Regions from separate parts of the Streptomyces vastus genome, predicted to be linked through region 1. Evidence: predicted binding sites of a transcription regulator. Region 1 holds the regulator's gene; the other holds the start of a gene.
The links. The regulator HspR, encoded in region 1, represses chaperone genes until heat shock. The targets are predictions, from matches to a motif close to TTGAGNNNNNNNNNCTCAA.
Positions count from the first base shown of each region.

Region 2: a site for HspR is predicted at 2,100-2,118, ahead of lon (endopeptidase La). Genes of this name have one in related genera too.

Region 1 covers NZ_BAAASJ010000033.1:46,896-53,025, reverse strand. The annotation lists gene ABD357_RS16765 (transglutaminase family protein) at 1-531, shown strand, start outside; gene ABD357_RS16760 (DUF1876 domain-containing protein) at 596-871, shown strand; gene ABD357_RS16755 (sugar ABC transporter substrate-binding protein) at 996-2,099, opposite strand; gene ABD357_RS16750 (dihydrofolate reductase family protein) at 2,341-2,913, shown strand; gene ABD357_RS16745 (hypothetical protein) at 2,981-3,349, opposite strand; gene ABD357_RS16740 (helix-turn-helix domain-containing protein) at 3,388-3,840, opposite strand; gene ABD357_RS16735 (hypothetical protein) at 4,083-4,211, shown strand; gene ABD357_RS16730 (hypothetical protein) at 4,198-4,452, shown strand; gene ABD357_RS16725 (hypothetical protein) at 4,525-5,040, opposite strand; gene ABD357_RS16720 (heat shock protein transcriptional repressor HspR) at 5,155-5,604, opposite strand; gene dnaJ (molecular chaperone DnaJ) at 5,612-6,130, opposite strand, start outside.
Region 2 covers NZ_BAAASJ010000026.1:77,265-83,394, reverse strand. The annotation lists gene lon (endopeptidase La) at 1-2,077, opposite strand, end outside; partial or broken gene ABD357_RS12080 (nucleotidyltransferase) at 2,238-3,060, shown strand; gene ABD357_RS12075 (ASCH domain-containing protein) at 3,074-3,529, shown strand; gene ABD357_RS12070 (ATP-binding protein) at 3,569-4,012, opposite strand; gene ABD357_RS12065 (helix-turn-helix domain-containing protein) at 4,179-5,030, shown strand; gene ABD357_RS12060 (DUF397 domain-containing protein) at 5,041-5,238, shown strand; gene ABD357_RS12055 (spermidine synthase family protein) at 5,285-5,962, shown strand; gene ABD357_RS12050 (response regulator transcription factor) at 6,076-6,130, shown strand, end outside.

The sequences.
Region 1 (6,130 bases):
AACTCCCGCCTGTTGGAGTACGCGGCGCCGACATCCCGTACGACCATGCCCGACGCACTCGTCGAGCGGGCCCGCACGGCCGCGGCCGGCCTCGACCCGCACGAGACGGCGGTGGCGGTGTCGTCCATGGTCGCCGACCACGTCAGGTACATCCCCGGCTCCACCGGCGTGAACACCGCTGCCGCCGAGGCCTGGGAACAGGGCGCGGGCGTCTGCCAGGACATCGCGCACCTGACGGCGGGGCTGCTGCGTGCCCTCGGTCTGCCCACCCGCTATGTCTCCGGCTACCTCCACCCCGACCGCGAGGCGGAGCTCCACCGCCCCGTCGAAGGCCAGAGCCACGCCTGGGTCGAGTACTGGGCGGGCGACTGGACCGGCTACGACCCCACCAACCGCGTCCGCGTCGACGAGTCCCACGTGGTCGTCGGCCGGGGCCGCGACTACGACGACGTCACCCCGCACAAGGGGGTGTACCGGGGAGTGGCCGGAGGGCCACCGGAGGTGACGGTGGAGTTCACGCGGGTGGCGTAAGAGGGGCAGGCGGGCGGATCCTGATGGTGGTACCAGTAGCCGGCCGTCTCCGGAGGTGATCGCGATGACGCACACGGCTGTCGGATGGCACGTGGAGCTGGAATTCGAGGAGGACGACCACCGCACCCGCGCCGCCGCCCTCGTACGGCTCCGTGATGGAAGCGAGGTACGAGCCCACGGCTACGCCAAACGCCACCCCTCCGACTCCAACCAGCCGAGGGTGGGCGAAGAGGTGGCAGGAGCCAGGGCCCTGAACGAACTGGCCATGAAACTCCTGACCAAGGCCCACGACGAAATAGACGAGGCCTCGGGCCGGACGTCACATCCGCTGAACGCGTGACGTGGGGACGGTTGCGATGCCGTCCCGGTGAGGGCGGGACCATCCGGCTCCCGCCCCCGTCTCCTGCTCGAAAGCCGGGGCCCAACTTCTTCAGGCCGAGCTCCTACTTCTTCAGGCCGAGCTCCTACTTCTTCAGGCCGAGCTCCTTGCAAGCCGCCTCGTACTTCGAGGTGCAGATGTCCGAGACCTTGTAGATGCCGTCGTCGATGACCGTGTCCTGGATGTTGTCCTTCGTCAGGGGGGAGACGAGGACGAGGTGGGCCGGGACGTTCTCCGTCGTCGGGCTGTCCACCTTGGCGCGGGTGAGGGCGTCGAACTCGATGCCCCAGCCGTGGGCCACGGCCACGGCCAGCTCTGCGGCGGTCTCGGCCTCTTCGGGGTAGGGCTTGTACACGCTCATGTACTGCTCGCCGGAGACGATGCGCTGCACCGCCTCGAGTTCCGCGTCCTGGCCGGTGATCGGCGGCAGGTCGGTCACGCCGGCCGCCTTGAGCGCGGAGACGATGCCGCCCGCCATGCCGTCGTTGGCGGAGTAGACCCCGTCGATGTTCTCGGCGCCGATGGAGGAGATCGCGGCCATCATGTTGGCCCGCGCGTTCGACGGCTTCCAGTCCTTGGTGTCGTACTGCTTGGCGATGGTCACCTTGCTGCTGAGTTCGGCGAGGGCGGCCTTCTTGAACTGGGCCGCGTTCGGGTCGGTGACCGCACCGTTCATCATGACGATCTTCTCGGACCTGCCGCCGTCCAGGACCTCGGCGAGCGCCCGGCCCTGTACCTCCCCGACCTGCTGGTTGTCGAAGGAGATGTACGCGTCGATGGGGCCCTCGGCCAGCCGGTCGTACGCGATGACGGGGATGTCCGCGTCCTTCGCCTTCTGTACGCCGTCAGCGATGTCCTTGGCGTCCACCGCGTCCAGGAGCACCACGTCGACCTTGTCGTCGACCATCCGCTGGAGCTGCTTCTTCTGCTCGTCGGCGTCCTGTTCGGCATTGGCGTATACGACCGTGCCCTTGCCGTTGGTCAGCTCGTCGACCTTCTTCTTGATGATGGGGTGGTCGAACTTCTCGTAGCGCTGGTTCGCCTTCTCCGGCAGCAGCAGACCCACCGTGATGTCGTCGCCCTTGGTCGGCTTCGCCGATCCGCCCTCAGCGCTGTCCTCGAGCACACCACATGAGGCGAGCGAGAGAGTCATGGTGGACACGGCCAGGGATATGGCGATACGACGCATACGGCTGATCACTTCTGGTGCCTTCCGAACGAGACCGCAGTTTTGCGACCCAGGTGACAAAAGGCAACGCGGGAGTGTCAAATGCGTCAAGGAATTCTGGCTAACGAGATCACAACAGCACTCTGCGTGGCTGTTGTGAAGACACAGAGGTGAAGATCTGGAGGACCGGCGGGCGGAGGTGGAGCATGCGTGATGGCCTGGCCATCGGCAGTTCACCGACCGCGAGTCCCGGGAGATTCTGATGCGCAAGATCACGTTGGGTATGTCCGTGTCCCTCGACGGCTTCTTCGCGGGCCCGAACGGCGAGCTCGACTGGCATCTGGTCGACGAAGAGGTGCACCGCCACCACAACGAGCGCATCAAGCCGATGGGCGGCTTCCTGAACGGGCGGGTCATGCACGAGCTGATGGTCGGCTACTGGCCGACCGCCGACGAGGACCCCTCGGCCACGGAGCCCGAGCGCGAGTTCGCGGCCATCTATCGGGACATGCCGAAGATCGTGTACTCCCGCACCCTGGAGCCGGGTCCCGCCGACTGGAACACGACCGTCGTGCCGGAAGTCGTACCCGAGGAGGTCAGGGCCCTCAAGGAGCAGCCCGGCGGCGACCTCGGAGTCGGCGGCGCGGAACTCGCGGCGGAGTTCCGCCGCCACGACCTGATCGACGAGTACTGGCTCTACGTCACCCCGGTCATCCTGGGCCGCGGACGCCCCCTCTTCCCGGAGTCGGACGCCACCACCCACCTGCGCCTCGCCGGGACCCACACCTTCGGCAACGGCGTCGTACTCCTGCACTACGAGCGGTCCGGCGCCTGAGCGCTCCGCTGGAGAACGGTGATGCTGTATCGACGTGCGGCTCCGCCGCGGGCGCGGGCCTCCTGAGTCAGTCCCAGCCGTGTCCGTCGTGTCCTTCGTCCGGCGGGCGTTCCGGGAAGCGGAGGAGGCGGGCCGGCGGGACCGGGAAGTGCTCGCTGTCGGGGTGCTGGCGTCGGACGCCGTCGTCGGTACGGGAGTTGGGGCTGGACTCGGTGCGGGCGTCGGCGCCCGGCGGTTCGGTCGCGCGGGCGTGCTCGTGCCAGCCGGCGCGGAACCAGTTCAGCTGCTGCCGTTGCAGCTCCTCCTCGGTGAGCACGCGCACGCCCTCCGGTCCGGCCGCCCGGACCTTCTCGCCGAGTCCGATGAGCAGTTCACCCACCAGCCTGGAGACGCGTTCCGCCTCGTCACCCCGGCCGCCGCCGCCCGGATTCCCCATGCCGCACTCCCTCGACTCCCTCGCGCTGCTCCCTCGCGTCAACCGCCCTCCGGCAGGAACTGCCTCGCCACCTTGGCGAACAGCTCCCGCAGTTCGGGCGGAACACCCATCCTGCGAGCCGCCTCCTCGGGACTCAGCGCCGTATGGCCGTCCCCGGCCGCGGGGTGTCCGGCGCCCGCGACGACCGGCAGGTCGTCCTCCGTCAGCCGGCCCGAGCGGATGAGCATCTCGCGCAGCGGCACGCCGAGTACGGCCGCGATACGCCGCATCGTCTCCAGGTCGGGCATGGACTGACGCTGCAACAGCCTGCTCACGGCGGCCCGATGCACCCCGGCATCGTCGGCGAGCTTCGAACGACCGCCCCCACGCGGGCTGTCGATGTCGTAGCCATGGCCGCGCAGCAGCTCCTCGATCCAGCCGGCGAACTCGTCGAGCCCCTCGGCCCGGTATTTGCGATCTGTGTGGGCATCGGCCCGTGAGCTGGAACGCATATGTCCGCTCTCCCCTCGTCGCGCGGACAACGTACCGATCGCACTCGCACCAAGGTGTGTGCGCGCTCGCGCGTAACTGTGGAGATTCGGCAACCGCCGTGACGTCAGCGGCAGTTGGCGTAGGGCCTGGAGCGTCACCATCGCGCCCACCTCCACGGAGGGTAGTCACTTGCGTACGCGCTCGCACCATGCAAGTCTATTCGCTCGCTCCCCGTCATCGAACATATGTTCCCACACTCGGGGTGAAGAAGAGCGGAGAAAGCAGAGGAGAGAGGAGCGCCACGATGACCGATGCCACGCGCAGAACGTTTCGTACGGACCGGCTGCTGCGCGAGGACGCCGGGACGGAGGCCGACCATGACGACGACTGAGGCCGACGAAGTCGCACTGGAGCTGGAACGCCTGCGCCGCTCGGTGGACGTCGGCTTCGCCACCACCCGTGGCGACCTGGCCCTCCTCCTCCAGCGCGCCGACCAGACCGACAAGACCCTCGACGAACACGAAACCCGCCTCGAGGCCCTGGAACGCGCCCGCTGGCCCCTGCCGTCCCTGGCAGCCCTCACGTCATGCGTCGCCCTGGCGGTGACGCTTTGGCAGGCGGCGGGGCGGTAGGCCCGCGATGCGGGAAGGAGCCGGCGGGTTCAACTCCCCGACTTCTTCCCGTGGTCGGACCGCTCAGGCCACTTACGGAAGTCGACTCACCTCAATCCACTCCCGCAGCAACCCCTCCCGGTCCGCCGCCCGAGGCGACCCGTCCTCCCGGGCCCGCCCCCACTGGGCCATGGCGGCCAATGTCGCCCGCAGCGTGGCCTCGCCCGCAGTCAGATGGGACAGGAGCGCCAGCGAGAGGTCGTACTCCTCCTGGGAGTAGCCGGACGCCGCCGCGTACGCCGTCAACTCGGCGTCCTTGTCGGCCGTTTCGATGGATACCGTCATCGCGTGCGGCCGGTCCGAGCCTCCCAGGCCGACCACCGTCAGTGCCATCTCCACCAGCACGCCCACCTGGTGTTTGAGGGACTTCACCGGAACGTCCCCGACGGTCAGCGCGCGGACGTCCTCCCACGGCCACAGGCCCGACTGACGCTCGCCGAGGACCACGACCCCTTCCGGCGTCAGCCGCACCCCGGAGGCAAGCCCGGACGGCTTCGCCCCCACATACACATCGCCCTCGGCGATCCAGAACAGCCCCACCATGGCCATGGGAAAGCTCCATTCCCCCGGTGAATCCAGTAGATCTCGTAGATGGTCCCAGCACGTGAAGGGGCCCGGAGGCTCAGGCGAGCCTCCGGGCCCCTTCACGCTGTTGTGCCGTCCCTAGTCCGACTGCTGGCGCTTCGGGCGCCAGACCACCAGCGCGCTCGTCTGCTGGACGTCCTGGTACGGGACCAGGTCGCGGCGGTACGAGGCGTGGACCGCGGCCTCGCGTTGCTGCATCGCTGCGGCGGCGCCGTCCAGGGCCGCTTGCAGTTCCGCTACGCGGGACTGCAGGGCGGCGACCTGGTTCTCCAGTTCGATGATGCGCTTGATACCGGCCAGGTTGATGCCCTCGTCCTGCGACAACTGCTGGACCGTGCGCAGCAGTTCGATGTCGCGGGCCGAGTAGCGCCGGCCCCGCCCGGCTGTGCGGTCGGGGGAGACCAGGCCGAGACGGTCGTACTGGCGCAGGGTCTGGGGGTGCAGACCGGAGAGCTGGGCCGCCACCGAGATGACGTACACCGGAGTTTCCTCGGTCAGCTCGTACGGGTTGCGTCGACGGCCATCCATGGTGTCCTCATGCTCCCTTCGCCGCCTGGAACAGCTCGGCCCGCGGGTCCTCACCCGCGGTCGCCTCGCGGTACGCCTCGAGCGCGTCACGCGCCTTGCCCAACACATCCTTGGGAACCGCGACCTCGACGGTGACCAGCAGGTCCCCGCGGGTGCCGTCCTTGCGGACCGCGCCCTTGCCGCGGGCGCGCATCGTCCGCCCGTTGGGCGTGCCCGGCGGCAGTTTCAGGGTGACCGGCGGCCCGCCCAGAGTCGGCACCCGGACCTCCCCGCCCAGCGCCGCCTCGGCGAACGTCACCGGGACCGTCACCGTGAGATTGTCGCCCTTGCGGCCGAAGACCGGGTGGGCGCCCACATGCACGACGACGTACAGGTCGCCCGCCGGACCGCCCCGTTCACCCGGAGCGCCCTTGCCGCGCAGCCGGATCCGCTGGCCGTCGCTGACGCCCGCGGGGATCCGGACCTGCATCGTGCGCGACGACTTGGCCCGGCCGCTGCCCTTGCAGATCTCGCAGGGGGTCTCCGC
Region 2 (6,130 bases), on a different contig from region 1:
GGACCGCGCCCGCCGGGAAGTGGATGTGCACGCCCCGGTCCTTCAAGTCGCCCACGGGCAGCTCGAGTTCGGCGCCGCGCGAGCGGAGGAAGGAGAGCGCGATCTGTGCGGACTCCTTCATCACGTCGCCGAGCTGGCCCGTGAGGGTCAGACCGGAGGCTCCCGTCTCCGGATCGGCCAGCGACGCCTCCACGTAGAGCACATCGCCACCCGCGCCAGTGACCGCGAGCCCGGTGGCGACACCGGGGACGGCCGTGCGGCGCTCGGCCGGGTCCTGGGCGGACTCGGGCACGTGGTGCGGTCGGCCGATCAGTTCGCGCAGATCGCCCTCGCCGACCGTGAACGGCAGCTTCCGCTCGCCGAGTTCGTGCTGAGCGGCGACCTTGCGGAGCAGCCGTGCGATGGCCCGCTCCAGGTTCCGTACGCCCGCTTCCCGCGTGTACTCACCGGCGAGCTTGCGCAACGCGCTCTCGTCGAGGGTGACTTCGGCCTTCTCAAGACCGGCACGCTCCAACTGCCGCGGCAGCAGGTGGTCGCGGGCGATGACGACCTTCTCGTCCTCGGTGTAGCCGTCGAGCCGTACGAGCTCCATGCGGTCGAGCAGCGCCTCCGGAATGGCTTCCAGGACGTTGGCCGTGGCCAGGAACACCACGTCGCTCAGGTCGAGTTCGACCTCCAGGTAGTGGTCGCGGAAGGTGTGGTTCTGGGCGGGGTCCAGGACTTCGAGCAGGGCGGCGGCGGGGTCGCCCCGGAAGTCGGAGCCGACCTTGTCGATCTCGTCCAGGAGCACGACCGGGTTCATGGACCCGGCTTCCTTGATGGCGCGGACGATACGACCGGGCAGCGCGCCCACGTACGTACGCCGGTGACCGCGGATCTCGGCCTCGTCGCGTACGCCGCCGAGGGCGACCCGTACGAACTTGCGCCCCATCGCGTGCGCGACGGACTCGCCGAGGCTGGTCTTGCCGACACCGGGCGGCCCGACGAGCGCGAGCACGGCACCGCCACGGCGCCCGCCGACGACTCCCAGCCCTCGCTCCAGGCGCCGCTTGCGCACGGCCAGGTACTCGGTGATGCGCTCCTTCACGTCTTCCAGTCCGGCGTGCTCGGCGTCGAGGATGGCCTGGGCGCCCTGGATGTCGTACGAGTCCTCCGTGCGCTCGCTCCACGGGAGTTCGAGCACCGTGTCGAGCCAGGTCCGGATCCACGATCCTTCCGGCGACTGGTCGCTCGACCGCTCCAGCTTGTCGACCTCCTTGAGGGCTGCCTCGCGGACCTTCTCGGGAAGGTCGGCGGCCTCGACGCGGGCGCGGTAGTCGTCGGACTCCTCGCCGTCCTGCTCGCCGTTCAGCTCGCGCAATTCCTTGCGTACGGCCTCGAGTTGGCGCCGCAGCAGGAACTCGCGCTGCTGCTTGTCGACGCCTTCCTGTACGTCCTTGGCGATGGACTCGGCGACGTCCTGCTCGGCGAGGTGCTCGCGGAGCTGCTCGGTGGCGAGCTTCAGCCGGGCGACGGGGTCGGCGGTCTCGAGGAGCTCGACCTTCTGCGCGGTGGTCAGGAAGGGCGAGTACCCGGAGTTGTCGGCCAGGGCGGACACGTCGTCGATCGCCTGCACCCGGTCGACCACCTGCCAGGCACCGCGCTTGCGCAGCCAGCTGGTGGCGAGGGCCTTGTACTCCTTGACGAGGTCGACGGCCTGACCCGGCAGCGGGTCGGGCACGCTCTCGTCCACCCGGGTCCCCTCGACCCACAGCGCGGCTCCGGGCCCGGTGGTCCCGGCCCCGATCTTCACCCGCCCACGCCCGCGGATCAGCGCACCAGGGTCACCGTCGGCCAGCCGGCCGACCTGCTCGACGGTCCCGAGCACACCCGTACTCGCGTACGTCCCGTCGATCCGTGGAACAAGCAGCACCTTCGGCTTGCTGCTCCCACTGGAACGCGCGGCGGCCTGCGCGGCCTCCACCGCGGCTCGTACGTCGGCATCGTTCAGGTCCAGGGGCACCACCATCCCGGGCAGCACGACCTCGTCGTCGAGCGGCAGCACGGGCAGGGTGAGCGGTGTGGACGTCGAAGTCATGGTCTCCCCTATGGCAGTCAAGTTGAGTTATGCAGACTCAATGCACGGGGGTTGGGGAATGTTCCCGTATCCGATGGCCGTTCGCTGTCAGCGATCACTTGGTGAGAGACACCTCGGAAATCCATGGGCAGCCCGCCTCGGCACAAGGCACAGTGCCGCCATGAACGGAACTGGGCTAAACCCCGACGGGACGATCGCACGCGAAGGCGCCCTGGACCGGGTGCAGGCAGCGTTCGTCCCCGTCGTCGACGCCGCCCGCACTCACATCGCCGAGACTTTCGGCAGCGCGCGGCTGCACAGCGCCTACCTCTACGGCAGCATCCCCCGCGGCACCGCCTCGCCCGGAGTCTCCGACCTCGACCTCCAGCTCGCACTCCACGACGAGCCGACCGAAGCCGACCGCGCCGACGCCGAAGCGATCGAGGCCGCGCTCGACCACACGTTTCCCCAGATCCATGGCGCAGGCATCCTGCTGACCAGCACGCGCACGCTGCTCAGCGACCTCGAACGCCACGATGCCGGATTCTTCGTCGCCTGCCTCTGCCACACCGCTGCTCGGCAACGATCTCGCGGAGCAGCTCCCCCGATATCGCCCCACTGCCCTGCTCGCCCGCGAGACGAACGGCGACCTCGCCCTCCTGCTCCCGCGCTGGCGCACCCGAGCCGCCGAAGCCGTCACAGACGCCGATCGCAAAACCCTCAGCCGAGGCGTCGCCCGCCGCCTCGTCCGCACAGGATTCACCCTGATCATGCCCCGCTGGGAAGGCTGGACCAGCGACCTCTACGAGTCCGCCGAACTCTTCGGCCGCTACTACCCCGAGCGCGTCGATCAGATGCGCACAGCCGCATCCATCGGCCGCGCGCCCTCGCCCGATCCGGCCGTACTCGGGATGCTCATCGACGACCTGGGGCCTTGGCTCGCAGCCGAATACACAGCCATGCACGGCGAGAAAGCACCACGGACAAGCAATACGGACAAGTGATTACGGTGACCGCATGACGACCGACTCAGCCTCGCCCGCAGACCTCGCATCGTTACCCAAAGCCGAGTTCGCCTTTCCCGGACCGCTGCGTGACCGGCTCGTAGCGGCGATTCTGGACGGCTCCAAGACGTCCACGACGGAGCTTCTCGTCGAGTACGAGCACGAGGGGGAGCCCTTGCCGGAGGTGGGGAGCCGTTCGGTGGTCGTCGACTCCGACGACCGGCCGGTGGGGGTCATCGAGATGACCGGCGTCCACGTCGTTCCGCTGGCGCAGGTGGCCCTCACCCATGCGGTGGACGAGGGTGAGGGCTACACCAGCGTGGCCGAGTGGCGGGCGGGCCACGAACGGTTCTGGCACAGCGAGGAGATGCGCGCGGCGCTGGAGGACCCCGGGTTCACCGTGGACGATGCGACGCCCACGGTCCTGGAACGCTTCCGCCTCGTCGCCGACCTCCGCCCCGTCGGCTGACCTGCCGCGTCAAGAGCCGGAACCCGGTCGACGCCACTCTCACGCCGCCATGCCGGCGGGCACGTCCGCCAGCAACTCGAACCACACCACCTTGCCGTGGGCTCCGCCGGTTTCGCGGCCCAGGGCGAAGCTCCCCCATGCGCTGGAGCACAGCTCCACGAGGACGAGCCCTCGGCCTCCGTCCGCCTCCGGAGCGGGGTACGTCGCGGGGCGCGGCAGGAGAGGCCCGGTGTCCCAGACGCTGCCGCGCAGCCGTTTGTCCGCCCACTTGAGGCGTACGGAGGCGGGGCCTGGGGCGTAGCGGCAGGAGTTGGTGAGGAGTTCGGAAGTCAACAGGACGGCGGTGTCGGCGAGTTCGGGGAGACCGTGGCGATCGAGTACGAGCTTGACGGTGGCTCGGGCGATGGCGGGGGCCAAGGGGTCGTGGGGGACCTGGAGGGTGTACTCCCACTCGGTGGGCGGTTCGGGCATGCGTTCGTCCATAGCAACTCTCCCAGGTCACATGGATGTTGACCGATACCCTGTGATCGGCCCGCTACCCACCGTAGGATTACTCACCTAACAAGTGCCACTAGATTGCCGACATTGGCGGGTGCTTGACCCGATTGAGTGAGCAGGCAACCGTACGTAGACCCACAGAAGGGCAGCCATGGCCTCTCGTACTTTCATCACCGAGCGACAGCGACGGCTCGGCACCGAGCTGCGGCGCATGCGCGAGAACGCCGGGCTCACCATCCAGGAGGCCGCCGACCGCCTCGGCACGAACCGCTCACACGTCACCAACATGGAGCTGGCCCGCTTCGGCGTGAGCGCCGAGCGCGTGCGCACACTCGCCTCGATTTACTCCTGCCCCGACACGCCGTACGTCGAGGCGCTCGCGGATATGGGCGCCGAACGCCACCGCGGCTGGTGGGAGGAGTACCGAGGCCTCATCGCGACCGGCGGACTCGATCTCGCCGAGCTGGAGTACCACGCGACCAGCCTGCGCGTCTTCGTAGCGATGCATGTACCTGGGCTGCTCCAGACCGAGGAGTACGCCCGTGCTGTCATCGCCGAGACAGTGCCCGCTTGGCCCCCGCCGGAGCTACGACGGCGACTCTCACACCGCATGAAGCGCCGCGACATCATGGATCGGGATGATCCGCCAGCCTGCACCTTCATCATCCACGAGGCCGCACTACGGCTCCAGTTCGGCGGCCCAGAGGTGATGCGCAAGCAACTGGCGGAGCTGATCGAGGCGTCGCGCCGCCGGAACGTCACCGTACGCGTCATCCCCTTCAACGCCGGCGGTTTCCCTCTGCCGGGCCTCACTGTGATGTACGCATCCGGGCCCGTCCCTCAACTCGACACTGTGCAGGTCGATACGGCCATCAACTCGGAATTCCTCGATGCGCAAACCCAGCTCTCGAACTACCGTGTGCTGATGGAGCGCATCACGAAGGCCGCGCTTCCCGTGAAGGAATCACGTCAGTTCATCCACTCCGTGACGCAGAGCACCTGAAAGTGGGGACATGTCCGAGATCGTCTGGCAGAAGTCGTCGTACTCGGGATCGGGCGACGGAACGAACTGCGTCGAACTCGCCGACACCCAAGACACCTTGTCCCTCCGCGAAAGCGACATCCCCACCGTCGTACTCCACACCCACCGCCCCCAACTCGCCGCTCTCCTCCAGCACATCAAGTCGTACGCCCCCGCCACGCACCCCTGAGCACCGGCCGCCGCCGCTCCCCGGAGCAACGGGCCAGAATGGCCCCATGACCACCGCGTACGACACCCCCGTAGTCATAGACCGCCGCAACGGCCCGTACGGCGAAGTCGTACTGCGTCGCCACGGCGGGCTGCTGCAGATCATCGCCAACGGGTGCTTCCTGATGGACACGTCGGACGGGCGCTCGGAGCGGCTGCTCGTCGATGCCGCTCGCGATGCCCTGGACGGGCGCCGCGAGCCGAGCGTGCTGATCGGCGGGCTGGGCGTCGGGTTCTCGCTTGCTCATGCGGCCGCCGATCCGCGATGGGGGCGTATCGCGGTGGTCGAGCGGGAGCGGGCGGTCATCGACTGGCATCTGGAGGGGCCGCTGTCGGACATCTCGGCGGCGGCGCTCGCGGATCCGCGTACCGAGATTGTCGAAGACGATTTGGTCGCTTACGTCAATGAGACGTCCGACACGTACGACGCACTGTGCCTCGACATCGACAACGGGCCCGGATGGACCGTGACGGACGGCAACGAAACCCTCTATTCGGCGGCCGGACTCGCCGCGTGCGCACGGGTGTTGAGGCCGGGCGGGGTGCTGGCCGTGTGGTCCGCTCAGCCCTCGTCTGATTTCGAGGGAAGTTTGGGGAATGCCGGGTTCCGGCAGGTGCGTACCGAAGAGATCCCGGTTGCCCGGGGCGTTCCGGACGTCGTGCATCTCGCTGTCAGGCCTGGATAGCCGAGCGGTGGTAACTGCCCGTACTCTGCTGACCTGACGCAGATCATTCAAGCGTCAAGCGCAGTCATGGAATCACCCCCACGATTCCGGAAAGCACACCTCAGGGGCGGGCGATGGAGCAGACACACACCTCCCACAACGGCACGGCGGCCACGCCGGGCGCACAGC